3 regions of the Pelosinus sp. IPA-1 genome follow, and region 1 is predicted to be linked to each of the others. Evidence: riboswitches for the same ligand, from Rfam matches in the RefSeq annotation. Region 1 holds a riboswitch; each other region holds the start of a gene.
The links. A riboswitch is a leader RNA that binds a small molecule or an ion and turns the genes downstream of it on or off. The one in region 1 is predicted to bind cobalamin.

Region 1 (3,384 bases):
TAAAATTCTATACCTTTTTGAGCCTTTATTCCCTTTTTATAGGGATGTTTAATCTCTTTCATTTCAGTCACTAAATCTGCTTTGTCAATGATCTCCGGACGAACATCCCGCCCAGTCAATACAAGGTGCAACTCAGTAGGTTTTGCGTCTAGTAATTCTAAGACTGCCGCTAAAGATATAACACCAAATTTAATCGCATAATTGATTTCATCTAAAATAATCATATCCCACTGTTTTGCTAAAATTTCTTTTCGTGCCATCGTCAAGGCTTCCTCAGCTGCATGACAGTGCTCCGCCATAGCATCTTCATTTGCATTACGAACAAATCCTTCACCCATCTGGCGCATTACAAAGTTCGGCCCCAAAGCCTCTGCCGCTTTTAATTCTCCATATTTCCAATTGCCTTTTATAAATTGCAATATTAATACTTTAAATCCCTGCCCCCAAGCTCTTAATCCAAGACCTAAAGATGCCGTGGTTTTTCCCTTACCATTGCCTGTATGAACAATAATTAGGCCTTCTCTTTTTTCCATGCAATCCTCTTCCTTTCTTAAATTAGTGATTTTGTCCTGTTAAAATCAGGATATCTTTTAAATGCTGTACATAAAGATCCTGAATCCCTGCATTCTCTCCTAAACCATGAAGATAAACAGCTACTTCAAATCCTGCCGCCAGCAATTGGGATTTAGCAGAGTCCTCCTCATCACCAGCCATATCATTATTGACATGATCACCAGCTACCAGCATAAATGGCATTAGGGTTACTTTTTTGATATTCTGCTTGGTTAACTTATCAATGACGTTTTCGATAGATGGAAAGCCTTCCACTGTATATACAAATACATTTTCTAGACCAGCCGCTTCCATTTTCATTTGCAATGCAGCATAAGCAGTATTAGCGGGATGTATGCCTCCGTGCCCCATAAAAACAACAGCCTCTCGACTTCCTATTTCGGGCAGTTGTACTTTCAAAGCCTGAATTGCCTCTAGATAATCATCGGGCTTCTCTTCTTGACCTGTATAATAAAGCAGGGGACGTCCAATTACTATCTTGTCAAAATGTTTCTCTTTTTGATGCGCATACTGTACAACAATCCTTTTTATCTTATCATATTCCTCGCCAGCCACTACATGCAATGGCTGAATATATACTTCCTTATAGCCTTCTCGCTCTAACTTTTGTATTGCTTCGGTTTCCGTATCAATTTGAATACCGTCTCTAGCAGCTAAACGTTTGATAACAATACGTGATGTAAAGGCTCTGCGTACTTCATACTCAGGAAACGTAGCTCTAATCTTATTCTCTACACTTTCTATGTTTAATCGTAGACCATCCTGATAAGTAGTGCCAAAACTAACAACTAAAATAGCTTTTTTCATCATGAATCACTCCCTGTTTTTTCTTCCTGCTAGTGACAAATCAAAAAATCCTCCAACCAATTAGTTAGAGGATTTGATACATCGTTAAGTAATCTGTTTAATCTATAAAATCCTAGCCTATGTACGCCAGAAAAAATACAAATAACGCCGTTACTTAATCCCCTCCCCATCACTCGCAGGTCAATTGGTGACTGTTATATAGGCAGTTCTCCTGACTTAGAATCATCGCTTCCCAAAACCTTCCCAAGACTGTTGTCTCAGTGGCATAATCATGGGTTTGCTCCTCATTACAGTGGCGGGACCGCGCCGGCTTTGAACCGAACTTCCCTATTAAGCCCAAAGGGCACCTATACCATCTATATGTATTTTGGGATCATACCGCTTGTATCGTATAACAAGCGGTATGATTTGTCAACGCTAGGAATTCATTAGTGAAATAACTGAGGATAAAAAGCCTTAGCTAGCCATTGTACCGTTTTACCGCTTCTGATCCCTTCATTTGTATCATTGAAGGGAAATATAACAAATCGTTGTTTCTTAATTGCTTCTACCTCAGCTAATGCTGGATTTCTAACAAGCATTTGTATTGTTTCCTGGGCTGATTGTGTGGCATGATCATTAATTACTATCACATCAGGATTACGTCTTACTATTTCCTGCCAATTCGTTTTTTCCCAATTTTTTTCCAAATGACTAAATACATTGTCACCGCCTGCTAAGCGTATTAAGTCACTTTCTAAAGATCGACCTGCGACTGTAACCTGATTCCCCATTGCCCCATCAAAGATCAGAACTTGGACTCGTTTATCTACAAAGTCTGTTTTTTCTTTTACTTGCTGAATCTCTGTTTTTACATTTTTAATGATATCTTGTGCTTTCATCTCAATATGAAAAATTTCACCTACATTGCTGATATCATCGTATACATCCTGAATCGTTGCATGCTCTAAAAGCGCTCCTTGAGTAATATAACTTTTAACATTTTGTTTTTCAAGCTCATCCGCAGAACCAATCCACTTATCCTCAAAAGCATCTTTATGACCATAGACAAAATCTGGTTTTGCTCCGAATAAAACCTCTTTTGAAGGATAGTTATCTGATAATACAGGAATTCTATTGTATTGTTCCTTGTATTCAGACTGCGTTTCGCCTTTTAAATGGGTTACTCCTACCAGCTTGTCAGAAAGGCCCAGTGCCAGCATAATTTCGGTGGCATGTTGATTTAAAGTAACAACTCGCTGAGGAACATTTGGAAATTCAATCGTACGTTTATTGTTTTTAACCGCAACTACACCCTGTTGTTCTTTAGAACTAGAGTTTGTGGCTTGTTTATTTGCACAACCTATAAATAAGAATGATATCAGTACTAAAATTGTCAAAAACATGTAATTGATTCGCTTCATACTAATCATTTCCTCCTTAGAATAAAAATAGTTCTACTCAAGCATCCATAAAGAATGCTTAATACGCAGAGTTTAACTCAACTTGACTCTCAATTGGAAAGGACTGCTCCCCAGCTCTTCTATTGTCAGACTCATACATGGAAGGATGATGGGTTACATTCTTTATAACGTTTTGTAATATCTCTATACAAAAAATTCAAGATATTGTTAATTTTTCTTTTCATTTTTCCTACTACTATGACACCTTTTATATCTGAGCATATTACTTCTCTAAATGCCTTTTCTACCACTGCTAGTATATTTTTTTCAGCATCGTGACAAGAAACATAAGCACCCGTAATCCTTACTTTTAAGAATCCGTCTGCTGTTACTTTCACTAATTCTACATTGGCATGATAAGCATCTAACACTGGCCGAATTTTTTCTTCAACTGTAATTTTATTAACTTGCTTTTTCATTTACTCACCTCCAATTAATCCCAATTATTCATCTAACAAATCTTCTGCATTCGTTGGTACAATATATCCTAGAAGCCAAGGTACGGACCTTCCGGATTAAACCTTAACAGCACCCTACCCCATCTAATCCAGTAACATCGGAT
Region 2 (8,112 bases), on a different contig from region 1:
GTCATCGGAATATCACCACGAATAAAGTCCTCATCCTTAATACCTGGAAAATAGCTCATGCTTCCACCACCATTACACAATGAGTAAACCCATTTAGCATTTTTACTTCATTTAGAGTTGATTGTTTAATTTCTTCATTCTCATAAGACAAATTAGCACACAACCATACTTTTGCATTTGACGGCCAGCCATGATCTATGAGTACGCCCGCAATAAATTTTGGATCTTGTTCATAATCAGTGAGAATACCAAGTTTTTTGTTAGGTGCATATTTCAAATCATTGTCATTGGCCATACGACCATGCATACTAATAAGAAGTGCGTCTTGCCATATAGCGGTTATACGGGCGAAAGCTAACTGCATAGAGCTTATTCCTGGGATAACGGTAATACATTCAGACGTAAATTTAGTTTTAAGAGTAGCTAGGAAACTGTAAAAACCAGGATCACCTGAAACCATGACCACTACATCACTTTGCGAAAGGGATGTAGCGATGAACGTTAAAACGCCACTGATATCTCGATCGATAACTTTAACCGTTGCATGTTTAGGTGCAAATGTTATAAGAGCTCGCTGACTTCCAACTAGTACGTCTGCCTGGGCAATTATGCGACTAGCCACTGGCAATATATAATCAGGTGATCCTGGTCCAATTCCTACTACTATTATTTTATGTTCCATCCTAGATTGCCTCCAATTTCTTGTGCGGTATCATCAGTTGCTAATATATCTCCTTTTAGAGTAATCATAGCGGTACCCACTCTTAGATCACCAAAGATATAACGCTCAGCACGTATGCTGGCTCTTTGGGCAATTACGCGGTACACCTCATGCAATTTGTATTTTGTAATAATTGGCATAGCAGCTTCCGTAGTATTACAGTCTAATACTTCTTGTATCGCGGACTGCGGTGCGCCTAGGGAAGCCATATAGGCAGCCAGTGTTTCAAAACGAGCATCAGCCATACGATTATGAGTATGAAAAATTCCTGCAGCTACCTTGACAATTTTCCCCAAATGGCCAAATAACAATACTTGCTCCATACCATAATGTACAGCACTTTCTAACATATGTCCGATAAAATTGCTAGTTTGTATTACTGCTTCTCTAGGAAGATGGTACCTATTAATGGCGATTTCTTGTCCCATTTTTCCAGGAGCAAAGACAATTTGATTATATCCTAATGCCTTTACCATAGAAATTTGTGGTGATAATGAATTTTTAAAGGCTTCTTCTGACATTGGTTCCACTATGCCGGTAGTACCAATAATGGATAAACCGCCTACAATACCTAATGTTGGATTTAAAGTTCGTTGTGCTAACCTTTCACCATCAGGTATTGAAATAGTAACAGTTACACCACAACCAGTAGGTAATACATCTTGTATTGCTTGCATGATCATTTTACGAGGTCCAGGGTTAATAGCGGGCTGACCAACAGCTACAGATAAGCCTGGTTTAGTAACAAGCCCCACTCCAACTCCAGCTTTTAGGATTATCTCACTCGTTTTATTGACTTCTACTTCGGCAAAGATCCTTGTACCATTTGTAACATCAGGATCATCTCCTGCATCCTTAATGATACTTGCCTTTCCTCCATTATATAAGGGCTGACATGTTGCAATTTTCACATGGATATTTTGTCCCTGTGGTGAGGTTACATGTACAGTAGTAGGCAATTGCCCAGACCATGCTAGTAATGCAGCTTTGGTTGCTGCAGCGGCACAAGTGCCAGTAGTAATTCCAGACTTCATTTTTTTTTGCAAAATAAAAACCCCCTGAAGACAGGAGGTACAATAAACCTAATTTATTCTACCACCTGCCTATCCTCCGTAGGTCATAACGGTGTGTGTCAGAATAGGCAGGTCTCCTGACTCTGGTTCATTACATAGCTAAACCTTCCCGGATTATTTCCAGTGGTATATTCTTAGCTATGCTCCCCAATACAGTGGCGGGACCGCGCCGGCTTTGACCGGACTTCCCTTTTAAGCGTAAGCACCCATTCCCAATTTATTAATTTTGTTATTGGTATATTTTTGTAGTATTCCACTACTACTGCTAATATTCCTGCTATTATTTATAAATTATAGATGATTTATTCAATTATCCTGATTCAATCATTGTGATTGGCCTCGCTGATATAGTGTTATCTCATTCCGTGTAGCAATTGGAGAAAAATGCTTAGAAAAAGGTTCATTCATAAAATTTTTGTTATCTTTATTTGATACCAATATATACGACATACTGGTATCAGAAGTAAATTCTCTGATCGTTTGAGTAGGCATTGTATATTTTCCTGCCCAAGTACCTAGCTGCTGAGGTTCTTCTTCATGTATTAATCGAGGAATATTATAGCCACTATAAAACACCGCTGATGTTGAATATTCACCATAGGAAGCTATTCTAGCCCTTTCTGCTGGTAACTCAGCAGATATACTTTTAGCAGAGCGTGTTTCTGCTAATGGTATAAGACCATTATGAATTAAGAATAAATTCATAACTACGGTTACTATTGCTATTATTTGTGGCAAATGATAGACATTTCCTTTTAATTGTTTCCAAAGTATTAAACCAATTGAAAGGAAAGTACCAATATATATCATTGTCCAACTAGCTGCAGTTGGGATAAATCGACTACTTAGCGAAATAAGCAGTAATAATGCAATGGCTGGAATGGAAAGCCACCACCAAACCTTTCGATCCCTTAGAATTTGCATTTTACCTAAAGTATATCCAATTAGTAATGCCGCAGGAAAGGATGCAGGGAAAACATATGTAGGATATTTAGTAGCCATCATTGTGTAAAAAATAATCGTAAGAATAGACCAATTTGTTAAATAAATTAGCTGAGAAGACGAAAGCTCTTTTCTAACAACACCCATTGATTTAATGAAAATTCCTGACCAAGGTAATAGGCTGATAGGAAATAGGACTAGATAATAATAAAAGACATTATCCTTAGGATGTTCGGACACTGTGGCACGAAGATAGTTATGTAATCCCAAAAAGGTATCAAGGAAATTTGTACCGTGTAATTGGTACATCTTAACATACCAAGGAGCAGCAATGATTAAAAAGGCAAAGATCCCAGGGAGAATAAATACCTTTCTAAATAGCTGCCATTGGCGAGAAATTATTATATAACTACAGATAATTAATCCTGGCAGCACAAGACCAACAGGACCTTTAGTTAAGACGGCCAGCCCCGCGGCCATATAAGCAAATGAAACATACCATTTCGAACCAGTATTTTTTAAACCGAGATATAACATAGCCAAAGTAATGCTAGTATAAAAAAATAAGATAGAATCAGTAATAACCATTTTAGCTAATATCCAAAATTCTAAGGAGGTTGCTAATACTAAAGAGCTTAAGAGTGCAGTTTTGGTATTGCTAAAAATTTTTTGTCCAAACCAGTAAGTAAAACTTACACTAGCAGCGCTAAATAATCCAGCAGGAAAACGTGCGGCAAAATCAGTAATACCAAATATCTTAAAACTTAAAGCAAGCAACCAATAAACCATAATCGGTTTATCAAACCAATAATGTCCATAAATTTGAGGCGATATCCAATCACCAGTCAGAACCATTTCTTTAGCTGTTAATGCATAATTGGATTCTACAGGGTCACTTATCGGTATAGCTGCATTAAAAGATAGAAAAAAAGTTAAAGATGCAAGAAAAAGCAGCAACATTGTTAGGCGCTTTGCCATAAGTACCTCCCCTATTTTTTGAGTAGTAATACTTTATCATCAATGGTAGATAAAACCGTAAGTAACTGGATGCTTTGGTTTGTTAAACGACCATATTCAGATTGTCTAAGGAGAAAATATGCCCTTGGACTTTCTTGAATATATTGATTTAGATCATCATCTTTCTTTAACTCAAATCCGTAAACATTTGTATAGAATGTAAAGCCTGGGTGTAAGAATTTAACAATATATACTGGGGATGTGCCGTCATACTGTTTGATAAACTCTTGTGCAATAGGTTTAGTTGTAAAATTTGGTGCGGCTAAAGGGAACAACATAAAAACTAACACCATAGAAAATGAAACCATAGCAATAATTTGGGTCCAAAAGGCACGGCCTATTTCTTTCCTCCATGTAAAATATATTACCAATAATGCCATTACAATGAAAATTCCTGAGGCTATATAGATTCCATATTGTAATATAGGCATGGTTTTGCTACCGATAATCATACCGGCTGTAAAAAGTATTGTTAACAGACCTAATAGAATTGGCCAGCTTGTAAAACGTATGTTTTTGAGTGACCATATCCTATCAATGTACCACCCTACTATCATCGCTAAAGGTGGATACATAGGCAAAATGTAAGAGACTAACTTAGTCTGAGAAATTGTAAAAAATATAAAAATAAATAGTGCCCAAATATTTAAGAATAATAGGGTTGAAAAATTCCTATTACTGGCAGTCAAAGATGCCCATATAGACTGTAGCATAATAGTCGTCCAGGGAAAAAAGCCAAGTACAAGAACTGGAATATAATAATACCATACTACTAACTCGGGATGTTCAGGAGACGTAAATCTCGTGATATTATGAAAACCAAGAAAGGTATCTACAAAAATACTACCATGGATCTTATACATCATAATATACCACGGGGCAGCTATAAGTGCATAGACAAGCAAGCCAGAGGGTATTTTCATGCTCTTTAGCAGAGACCAATTTCTTGTAACCAGTAAGTAAAAAAAGATAATTCCACCGGGGAACAATAGGCCAATGGGGCCTTTCGTTAAGGTTGCCAATCCAGCAAAAATATAAGCGCTATAATATCTTTTTTCAATAAAAGATAACAGAGATAGAGAAAGAAATAAAACTAAGGTAATATCAGTTACAGCAGCTTTACCTAGATAAAAGTATTCGATACTTGTAGCTAATACTAAAGCGCTAGCAATTCCAGTCCGTTCATTAAATAAACGGCGCCCTGACCAATAAACTACTAGCGCGCAGACTACAGCCAGGGCAGCAGATGGAAAACGTGCAGCAAATTCATTAACACCTAATATTTTATAGGATGCAGCTACTAACCAGTAATACATCGGCGGTTTATCATACCAATACTCACCAAAAATACGTGGGGAGACAAACTCATTAAAAGCAAACATCTCCTTAGGCGTCTCCGCATAGACAGGCTCGTCGGGATCTAATAATGGCACCCCGCCTAGATTAGAAAATACTATAAATATAGTAATTATGGCCACTAGCCAAAAGCCAGTTCCAAATTTATTAAACATATGCAACCTCCAATAGTTAAAATCATAAGATTCATTATCTTTGAGTTAGTAAATAATAAAGTGTCGTTGTTAAATCGTATTTTACTAATATATCCGTTGGAGGAATTTTAAAACCTAGATAAGAGAATTATATGTTTTAGACAAGCCTTCAATTAATGGCATAGCTGGATTCCAGTTTAAGTATTCCTGGGCTGCACGATTTGATAAGGAAGACTTATAAATATCACCTTCACGCATTTCAGCATAGACCCTTGTCACTGTTTTGCCAGCAACTTTTGCCATATATTCTATTAATGTATTAACGCTTATTTCAGTTTGTGTGCTAATGTTACAAATCTTATTCGAATAACTAGATAATAAGGATTGGTAGTTAGCATTAGCTATATCTCCTACATAAATAAAATCACGTGTTTGGCTACCGTCACCAAAGATTGTTACGGGCTGATGATGGTGAATTTTGCGCGTAAAAATGCTAATAACCCCACCTTCCCCACCGTCGCCCTGGCGCTCGCCATAAACATTCGCATAACGTAATATCATAAATTCAAGACCATATATTTGGTTATATAAGGATAAGTAGTTTTCACAAGTTAACTTACTTAAGCCATAAAAAGAAGTAGGCCCTTTTGGGGTTGCTTCAATTACTGGTAAGTTTGTTGCATTACCGTAAACAGCTGCCGTAGAAGAAAATACGATTCGTTTAACATTTGTTTTACGGCAGGCTTCTAAAAGGTTAACCGTGCCGGATATATTTACATCACAATCATAATCCGGCATTTCCAAAGATTTATGCACCATAGTTTGAGCAGCTAAATGAATTACATAATCAAATTTTTCTCTTACAAATAAATCAAGTACTTGATTACTACGTATATCCATTTGAACAAATTGAGCTGCTTTATTGATGTTCTCAAGTAACCCAGTACTCAAATTATCAATAATTACAACCTGGCAATTTTCTTGTATTAGTCGGTCTACTACATGTGAACCAATAAAACCGGCTCCCCCAGTTACTAAAACTTTCATTTTTACAACCTCCTATTTTATATGGTTAACTAAGAAATTTTGACCAAAAACTTTTACTGTGAAATATAAGCCAATAATAAACGGTAAATATTCGACGATTATTCGCCACGCTACAGCAGCGATTCCAACTGTACCTGAAGGTAAAAAGTTGCTAAATAAAAAGATAAAGCCACCTTCCGCGATACCCGATCCTCCTGGTGTCGGTGCAAAGTATAATAGAATATTTAGTAATATCATTCTCCCAATAATTTGTGGTAGATTTACAGAAACACCCATACCCATGAATAATATTGGCACAATGCTGTATAAAGCTAACAGACTTATGGCCGATTCAACAAAAACTCTCCCCATGCTTGTTGGCGCTGATGATAACATAAAGACAGCCCCTCGTACATCACGATATATCGCGAAGACTCGGCGACGATAATTGTAATTTAGTTTCTTTGTAAGTACAACCAATAAATAATTAGGTAGACTAGTACGGAATAGCCATATGATTCCTAATATACTCACAACAAGCAAACCAGATGCTATAGCTAACATATTGTTTGTAAGACCTGGCATAATTTCAGGATCATAATAAAAAACAACGGGAACTAAAAACAATAAAAATATAATAGATAACAGTGTTCTAACGACTACTAAAACAGTGGCCTTTGCCGTAGGTACCCCCGCCTTGCGTAAAAACATGACTTGTGCTACGGCCCCACCGGCTGCTCCAGGGGTTAATAGTGCTAAAAAGTAATTGCCAAAAACAACTTGCACAGCCTCTATTAAGCTTATTCTTTCACCAGAAATACGTACAAGGTGCATGAGACGGACTCCATCAAAATATAAACCAATTATTAAAAAAACAATAGCCAGTACTAAGGACCAGGGCTGAAAACTATTGAGATGGCGTAAAGTATGAATATCGACTGTAAAGTAAATTACAATAGCAGAGATACCACCAACTAACAGTAATAGGAGAATTAGGCGTTGATAAAACTTAGTCATTTCCTAACTCCCCAAATGAAATTAATTGTATACCACGATTTGTAATCTGCTGGCGTACATTTTCGCTTGTAATAGCGTTTAACTCTGCTTGCCAATGGTAATTCCAGTTATAGATAGTATGTAAGATTGATTCATTAACTCCTGGGTGCATCATGATTTCTGAGATTCCTTCAGGTAACTTATTAATGATTTGCAATAAAAATTCTTCATGCATATTACCTCCTGCTAACATACCAAAAAAATGGTTTGGAGCAATGAGTCCCCGCTCTATTATCTTCTTACGAGCTATTCGGGCTAGACAAGTTAAGCCTGCACGAGCTACAATTCGCGAAGTAGAAAAAGGATATCCACCTAAAAAGAGATACGGTTCAGAAGGAATACGTACTGCTTTAATACTAAACTTTTTAGCTAACTCGATAGTAATATCAATTATGCCAGGTACAATATGCATATGTTGATGGCTATCTAAATGCGTGATAGGTAATCCACAATCTGCTACCTTTTGTACTTGAGCGGTTAATTCTTTTTTGATATCATCAAGTTTTATCTGTCCTAAACAAAAACGTTTTAAAAATTGAGGATATTGGGGTGATAAGAATCCTTCCTTATCTACCAATGATGGTATTGTGCTAGGGTTACATACCGGTCTCTCTCCTACTAAGGTTAGATGTACACCAATACCTAATTTCTTATTATCTAAAGCTAAAGGAACAGCATGATCAAAGGCTTTACCACAGGCCATGATGGTGGTACTGGTTATAATTCCTGCTGTATGCCCTTGAATAATTCCGACATTGACCATTTCATTAAGTCCAAAATCATCAGC
Region 3 (8,112 bases), on a different contig from region 1:
TGCCCGACCTTGGCATCGTTTAACGCCCCTTCCAGACCATACCCCACCTCAATACGAGACTTCCGATCACCAACAGCTACCAACAGCAACACTCCGTTATTCAGCGATTTATCACCGATTTTCCACTGCCTGAGCATCGCCAGTGAATAATCCTGAATGGGTTCCTCATTCAATGAATTGACAGTAACCACTACTACTTGTGCCTTGGTCTGTCCGGAAATCTTTGCTCCCAGTTTATTGATCTTCGCCTTGGTTTCTGCGGTCAATACACCAGCGTAATCCTGCACATATATACTGCCCGCAGGGGCAGGCGGTATGGCAGGCTCCGCCGAAGCTACCGTACCAATGGCTATATATATTGCCATCAGCAGCCACACCAACCATTTCTTCATAGCCACCCCTCACCTTCTCATCTATTACCATCATTGTACAATGTCCATGTGAAGAACTCATGAATATCCTATGAATATCTCCTACTTTTTCTTAAATTGTCTACATCCGATTCAGCCAAAAATGTCCGACACCCTATGTGCCGGAATACCATTACAAAAATGACCTACTCAGGTATAAAAAACCTACCTATAAGGAATCCAAAAACAAATTTTGAGGAGTAACTTTGTAAATTTGCCATGATTTCTTCCAGTAATCCATCTACACTCGAATAAAAAAATTCTTACTCTAGTTGTCTACCATATTTTGCATACACTTTTACTTTTTTAAAACCATCGGTATTGAACTACCGTAAACATTCCACCCATTTCTTTCGTCATATTATTGGCAGTATGGTGAGGAATATGGCAGTGGAATGGCCAATTCCCCGGATTGTTCGCCATAAATTCAATGTCCCAGGTTTCCCCCGATGCCACAGGTATGGTATTTTTCCGCATACGAGTGCAGGGTGCAAGCATATTGCCATCCGCAGCCACCACAGTAAACTGTTGTCCATGTAGATGAATTGGATGCTCCAGCATCGCTGGGTTGGCTAAGCGTATACGTACGTTTTCGCCGCAGTGCACCGCCAACGGCGAAGTGGCTGGAAAACAACGCCCGTTCATGGTGAAAAACTGCAAGTCATCGTTCATGGGATTTACTTCATAATAGCCTGGCTCCAGTACTCCCATAGGCAGGCCTTTCACCGCAAACTCTTGCAGCATGATAAAATAATCGTAATCAGTACCTGCACTATCTGGATCCAATATGACTAAGCCGCCGGCCAATCCCATCATTCCCTGCCAGCCAACATTGTAATGAGTGTGATACATATGCGTCCCCGGCGGATTGGTAACCTGGAACTGATAATCAAAGTAACTGCCTGGCTTAATCTTCGGGGAAGGCTCTACATCAGGAACTCCGTCCATGTTGTTAGGCACATCCAACCCATGCCAGTGAACACTGGTGGGCTCTGGCAGGCCATTATACACCCGAATATTAACATAATCACCGGGATACACCTGGATAGTCGGCCCGGGAATACTCCCGTTATAGCCCCAGCCACGAATCCAAATTCCCGGCAACAATTCCCGTTCCACAGGTTCAGCCACTAATTCAAAGTATTTTACACCATGCCGCATAACGTAAGGTACATTCAATAAATCCGGGCTAGTGACCATTTTCTGTCACTCTCCTCATGCATTTACCATATTCTATGCTCATAATGCTAAAACGGTATCTTTCACCAACTAGTGGAAGAGCTGCCGCTAAACCAAAAGACCAGGATTGCTCCTAGTCTTTTGTGTGCTTTTATTCCAGTTCTTTTTTCATGCGCTGATACTCATCCGTTGTAATTTCTCCTTTGGCATATCTCTGTTTCAATATCTCCAAAGCGTCAGTCCTTGGCTCATTTTGGCTGCCACTACGGAACAACGCCTTAAATAGCCAAACCGCTGCCATAATAATAAGAGCGGTAAACGCCAGATGAACGATTATGCCCATACCCATGCCCAGCCAACCGAATGGACCGCTAAAACCATACCCCATCATCATAGTTCATGCACCTCCTTTGTATTAATCCTAGTATAGCTTAACATTATGGAGTTTTTATGAAGAAACTGTGCGTTTTTGATGTAAATTGATAAAGGCCACCTCTACTAATACCGCTGGGCAGTCTGCTTCTCGGATCACCTGAAAATTTGCTTCCTTCACGCCCCAGTCAGAGGTGTTCAATTCCGCCACCAACCTAGTGTGAATGCAGGCAGCCTTTGCCCTCGTATGCTCCCCGGCACTAAAGCTGAAATGACCAAAAAGCAAAGCAGCCCTTCCTACAGGAAGGGCTGCTTTGCTTTTAACGAATTATTTTAACTTTTATTGTCCCATATGTTGCATATGTTGCATATTTCCACCAACAGCATTAGGATTCCATCCCATAATAGTTGGATCAACCATCCCAAAAATCATGGCTACGTGAGCAACAACGAGAAACACGGTCAATAGAATGAAATGGAGCTTCATCTTTTCATCATCAGATTTGCTCTTGCCGATTACACCGAGTTCCAACAAAGCAATACCAAACAGCGGAATTACACCACTGAGATAAGCCCCTACCGCGAGTATATCAGCAATGCCGCGCCACTGAATAGTAGGAACAACAGTGGTTGTTAAGTTGAGAAAGACGCCTAGAAAGTAAAACCCTAGAAAAATACCAATCACCTTATTGGCTGTTCTCCATCCACCAGCATTGGACCCACGAAGGAAGACTGTGAAAAATTCAGTTGCAACAAGTGCTTCTGCCAGAGCCACAGGAATAACCATATACAAAATTAAATTCCAAGGCTGATTGACAGCCAGCAATTCCATATAATGTGTCATAACCATAACAATAAACACCATCCTTAATAAACTTATATTGATATTATACAAATAAAATGTGAAGATCTTGTGAAGAAACGATGAAGAACTTATGAAGTTGTGCAGATTTCATCCTGCTAACATAGATTCAGCCCCCACCCTGAGGCTGCTCTCCTTGATGATGTGACAATCACTAAAATACTTATCTAACTTACGTACGATTGATATCGCTGACGACCTCTTTTCGCGGTTGAGATATAAAAACGGATGCCATCCCTGGCATCCGCCTAACTATTAAGCAACTACAACATAGCCAGCCTCTTCTACCGCTTGATGAAGATCGGCAATCGCGGCAAAACCTGTCACCACTGCTTCTTTTCTGTCCAAATCAACATAGGCGCTTGCAACGCCTGCAACTTCTTTAAGAGCATTCTCAACGGCCATCTTACAATGACCACAAGACATTCCTTCGATTTTTATTACTGTTTCACCAGTTTGACCCATTTCATATACGTAATGTCTGCCCAGACATACATTAGGTCAGGGTTAAAGTGGGCAGTAAGTCGCTTTGGCCTATTAAGAAAATGATGCCAACTGCAATACTATATAACGCCGTAGTGCTTGCTAATATTACATAGACTTTTGGATTTTTTGCAGCTTGTGCATAACCATTTAAGAGAAGAAGGATTAACACAGTTTGCGCTATAAATAAACCAATAATAAATGCTAACACGGCTGTAAGTCCTAAAGCTACCGTACCAGCTCCTGCGGCCGCAGTAAATAATAAGATTTGTGTTCCAGTTTCTCCTCCAATTCCGTGAAGTATTCCTATACAGCAAGCACTACGAGCACCCAGGTCAACTGAAAAATCTTGCTGCACTGGAGTACTTGCTGGTTTAAATTTTGATTTTAACCAATATGATATTTTCCTTATCCCCATAAAAAGCAATGTCCATCTACTAAGTAATACTTGCTCATCCTTCCGATTAAAAAGAGCCACAATTAACCAAATGCCCAAGCCAATTAAGGTAGCCCCAACAATACGTTCTATAACTCCATCTACCCACTCTGGTAATACATTTCCGAGTAAAATTGCAGCACTACCGAATACTAAATTAACCAACGCATGACCCATTACATAGTAAAGTGATAAGAAGAAACTTTTTTTCTTCGTATCTTCTGCTCCAATAAAATCGGTGATAGCGGCGATATGATCCCAATCGATTGCATGCCTAAGCCCGAGTACAAAACCTAACCCAATTATAGCGCCAATTTCGGCATTCATCTTTTTAATCTCCTTTAATTCAGCCCACAGGCATCTATCTCATGAAATTATATTATAGTATGACCCGTTTAAAACTAGTGTTTTTTAGCTTTATGCACGATCAGTTGATCAATAGCATCTTTTAGATGCTGTACATAAATATCCTGGATAGCTAGATTTTCGCCCAAGCCGTGGAAATATATATCAACATTAAACCCAGCTTTAAGTAATTGGGATTTAGCAGAATCTTCTTCATCACCAGCCATGTCTTTAGTGGCATGGTCGCCAGCTACCAGCATAAATGGCAACAAAGTCACGTTCTTCACCTTTTTACTTTTCAATTTTTCAATAACGCTATCCAGTGCTGGGAAACCTTCGACAGTATACACAAAAATATTATTCAACCCGGCTTCTTCTAATTTTATTTGTAAAGCGGCATAAGCAGTATTAGCAGGATGTACTCCCCCATGACCCATAAGCACTATCGCTTCCTGGTATCTTAACTTAGGTAGTTGCGTTTCAACAGCCTTAATGGCAATCAGGTAATCGTCTGGGTTGCCTTTCTGTCCCATATAATAAAGCAGTGGACGGCCAAGAGTAATCTTATCAAACACTTTAGTATGAGCAAAATGTACAGAAACCTCTCTTAACTTTTCATATTCTTCAGCAGCGGCCACATATAGTGGCTGGATGAATACTTCTTTATATCCCTCAGCTTGCAATCTTTCAAGCGCTTGCTTTTCCGTATCAATTAGAATACCATCTCGCTCAGCCAATTTCTTAATGACAATACGGGAAGTAAACGCCCGACGTACCTCGTAATTAGGGAAGGTAGCTCTGATTTTGCTTTCTGTACTTTCAATGGCCATTTTCAACGTATCAAGATAAGTAGTTCCAAAGCTAACAACTAAGATAGCCCTTTTATCCGCCAAACAGTTGACGGCGCTAGCTGCTTCTTCCATTATAAATTCCTCCAATTATTATAGCTAAATACCAAATGATGAATATTGGGGTAGATTTTCATGCAACATACTAACTTCCGCTCCCCAAGATGGAATCGTCAATACACTACGTAAAAAAATAATCTCCCATCCAAGAACGGGAGACGTAATATAAGCCAGGCAAAGTTATAACGATAAAAATCCCTGCGAAAAAAACGCAACGATGAAATATTGTACAACAGCATTACTTAAATCCCCTCCCCATCGCTCGTGGGTAAACGGTGACTATTAAATAGGCAGTTCTTCTGACTTAGGATCGTAACATTCCTGCGCCTTCCCAAAACTATTATTTCAGTGACATCATGCAGGTTTGCTCCCCTTTACAGCGGCGGGACCGTGTTGGATTTACACCAACTTCCCTATTAAGCCCGTAGGCACCTATCTTACTATATTTAGTTAAGAAAATCCTATTTAAAGTTACTATCAATATCTAACGTTGTCAAGCTTTTGTTCAATACAAACCGTGTATCAAAACTTTTTACTTATCCTGCTTACTCCCAACTAGGCCCCTTCGACCTAATCTGGGGAAAAAACGTGGAGTCACTGCAGCATAGGCGGCATAGTCTTCACCAAATTGTTCCATTGCTTCCCGTTCTTCTTGCCTAGCCAACCAAATATACATCCGCACAAGAATAGGGAACATGGCCAGTGTTAACAACGTCGGCCACTGCAGCAGGAAGCCAAACAGGATCACGATAAAAGCAATGTATTGAGGATGACGCACATAGGCATAAGGCCCACTTATTGCGATTACGCCTCTACGCTGGGCGCTATGCAAAAATCTCCATGTAAAACCGAGAAAGATAAGCCCCCCAAAAATAAACCAGTTACTTAGTTCGTGAATAGGGTTATGATGTGGGTCACCTACCAGCCCCAGCAATGTATACCAAAGGTGTCCGGCATCATGAGAATAGAGATTGATTTGTGGATAGTGGCTCCCCAGCCACCCGGAAAGTAAGTAAATACTCAAAGGAAAACCATACATTTCTGCAAACAGCGCTACAATAAAAGCGGAAAAGGTACCAAAGGAACGCCAATCCCGCCCAGAACGCGGACGAGTAAAACTAAAAGCAAAAATAATAAAGATAAGCGAATTGATGACCACAATTGGCCATAGTCCATAATCTGACATGTTATTCAGTCTCTCCTTTCCGATACCACAACCATAAGCTGCTAGCAAGCATTGCCGTTAACAGCGCTGTCATTTGCGCCACTTTAAGACCGCCAAACATTAAACTATCCGTGCGTAAAAATTCCAAACCGAACCGAGCCAGGGAATAGAGAATGAAATAGGTTATTGCTACCTGTCCATCAAACTGTTTCCGACGGAATATATACAGTAGAACGGCTAGAATCATGAGATCAAACCCAGCCTCAAATAGTTCCGCTGGCACCAATGGCATTGCTCCCCATGCTTGATATGCGGGCGTTCCAGGCTGATAGACAACGCCATACCAGGCAGTTGTCGGTTTTCCATAGGCATCACCGTTTAATAAACAGCCAATACGCCCAATAGCCTGCCCTAGGATAAGACCTGGTGTACTAATATCGGCAAAACGCCGGAAGGATAAACCTTTACTTCGGAAATACCATCCCGCCAGCAATAAATTGGCTATCACCGCTCCCTGAATGGAGAGACCTCCCTGCCAAAACATCAACGCATACAAAGGATTGCTGCTATAGTCTTGCCAAGAGAAGACAACTTCCCAAACGCGTGCTCCTAAAAATCCTGCTATTACACCATATAAAACATATTCTTGCAACAGCTCTGCCGAAAACTCACTGTTTCTTGCTAGGCGTGTCGCTAGCCAGAAACCGGCAAATACTCCTAAAGATACCATAAGTCCCCAGGCGCGAAATTCAAAACTACCAATACTTAATAAGATGGGATACATGGTTCTTCCCCCCGTTCTATATCCTTCGCCTATTCTAGGCTACGTTAATTTCATCTACAACTAAGTGGAGTTATGCCCGCTTTCCAACAGGAATAACGGGCAGCTCCATGTATATAAAAGACCTCCTGGCAAACCAAGATGATCTGTCATGTCCATTACTATTAATCCATCGGTCTCATTATCCAAGCTGGCGCTCTACAACGCCAGCTTTTTGGATGAACAAGAAATTTTCAACATCCCTTTCATTGTCTGCTATATTGATCTTGATCCACGTCGGGTGCACTAGCTGGTGTACTGGACCTGGAAGACAGATTATTATTTTGCTCATTAGCGTCTACCGAATTCACTAAATCGCGCATAATCTGGCGAAGTTCTGGATCACTTGCCAGCATTTGCTTCATCGTGGCCTGCATTTCTGGATCTTTCATCATGCCTTTCATTGTCTGCTGCATATCACTGCTTTTCATCATATCTGCGCATTGTTTTTGCATTTCAGGCGAATTCATCATTTCCATGCTACCCATTTGCCCATTTTCCATCATTTTGCCTTGCATAACTGGTGGTTTCTCAACAGTTTTCTCCGCCGCACTTCCCACATTAGTACCCATTAGCAAACCAGCGGCAGAAATTGCAAATACCCCACCCATAATCCAACCTGTCATTCTTTTTTTCATAATTATTTATCCTCCTTCAAAATCTTATTATCAATTACTAAGCCTTATAGGCTTAGGGTAAGTAACTCAAATCAAAATTAAACTCCCACCAAACTATATTGAAACCAAAGGCCTCTGCGCTCTAAAATCTGCCGTACCTGTCCAGTAGTAATTAAGGTACGCGAGTCGTACAGCGAATAGCGTTTTTTCAACAAGCGCTCTAGCTTTGTTGTAATAGCGAAAAAATTCTTTGAATCTGCTTTTTCATACGCTTCAACAATCAATGCTTCCATAGCACTTCGCCTCCTTACGTCTTATATTTTAAATGTCAGTGTACTAATCCTAACTAGGTTGCTTTTCATCCTCCGCTTTTTTACCCATGCTCCTCATCATGAAAAAATGCATCAGTGGGCACATAAGAAGCACTAGGTAATTTGCTGATCCTTCATAGCCACTTTCTTTGAACAGCAGAACCAGACCGAGGGGAGCCAAGCAGCATACCATCATCATCACCA

Region 2: it holds a riboswitch for cobalamin, as region 1 does, so the genes downstream of both, cbiD (cobalt-precorrin-5B (C(1))-methyltransferase CbiD) here and QSJ81_RS01595 (sirohydrochlorin cobaltochelatase) in region 1, are expected to answer to the same signal.
Region 3: it holds a riboswitch for cobalamin, as region 1 does, so the genes downstream of both, QSJ81_RS21780 (sirohydrochlorin cobaltochelatase) here and QSJ81_RS01595 (sirohydrochlorin cobaltochelatase) in region 1, are expected to answer to the same signal.

Annotation. Positions count from the first base shown of each region.
Region 1 is NZ_BSVC01000001.1:369,099-372,482, reverse strand. It holds gene cobO (cob(I)yrinic acid a,c-diamide adenosyltransferase) at 1-533, opposite strand, end outside; gene QSJ81_RS01595 (sirohydrochlorin cobaltochelatase) at 556-1,383, opposite strand; cobalamin riboswitch at 1,565-1,746, opposite strand; gene QSJ81_RS01590 (ABC transporter substrate-binding protein) at 1,809-2,783, opposite strand; gene QSJ81_RS01585 (NifU family protein) at 2,915-3,241, opposite strand.
Region 2 is NZ_BSVC01000004.1:271,296-279,407, forward strand. It holds gene cbiT (precorrin-6Y C5,15-methyltransferase (decarboxylating) subunit CbiT) at 1-59, opposite strand, end outside; gene cbiE (precorrin-6y C5,15-methyltransferase (decarboxylating) subunit CbiE) at 56-682, opposite strand; gene cbiD (cobalt-precorrin-5B (C(1))-methyltransferase CbiD) at 667-1,767, opposite strand; cobalamin riboswitch at 1,845-2,019, opposite strand; gene QSJ81_RS11070 (ArnT family glycosyltransferase) at 2,119-3,714, opposite strand; gene QSJ81_RS11075 (ArnT family glycosyltransferase) at 3,726-5,264, opposite strand; gene QSJ81_RS11080 (SDR family NAD(P)-dependent oxidoreductase) at 5,379-6,290, opposite strand; gene QSJ81_RS11085 (lysylphosphatidylglycerol synthase transmembrane domain-containing protein) at 6,303-7,286, opposite strand; gene QSJ81_RS11090 (ChbG/HpnK family deacetylase) at 7,279-8,112, opposite strand, start outside.
Region 3 is NZ_BSVC01000010.1:84,479-92,590, forward strand. It holds gene QSJ81_RS21745 (TPM domain-containing protein) at 1-365, opposite strand, end outside; gene QSJ81_RS21750 (multicopper oxidase family protein) at 717-1,610, opposite strand; gene QSJ81_RS21755 (SHOCT domain-containing protein) at 1,741-1,983, opposite strand; gene QSJ81_RS21760 (N-acetylmuramoyl-L-alanine amidase family protein) at 2,038-2,247, opposite strand; gene QSJ81_RS21765 (DUF6803 family protein) at 2,302-2,811, opposite strand; gene QSJ81_RS21770 (CopZ family metallochaperone) at 3,079-3,288, opposite strand; gene QSJ81_RS21775 (HoxN/HupN/NixA family nickel/cobalt transporter) at 3,320-4,069, opposite strand; gene QSJ81_RS21780 (sirohydrochlorin cobaltochelatase) at 4,144-5,010, opposite strand; cobalamin riboswitch at 5,268-5,446, opposite strand; gene QSJ81_RS21785 (methyltransferase family protein) at 5,528-6,181, opposite strand; gene lgt (prolipoprotein diacylglyceryl transferase) at 6,183-6,944, opposite strand; gene QSJ81_RS21795 (hypothetical protein) at 7,187-7,618, opposite strand; gene QSJ81_RS21800 (hypothetical protein) at 7,696-7,890, opposite strand; gene QSJ81_RS21805 (DUF2933 domain-containing protein) at 7,940-8,112, opposite strand, start outside.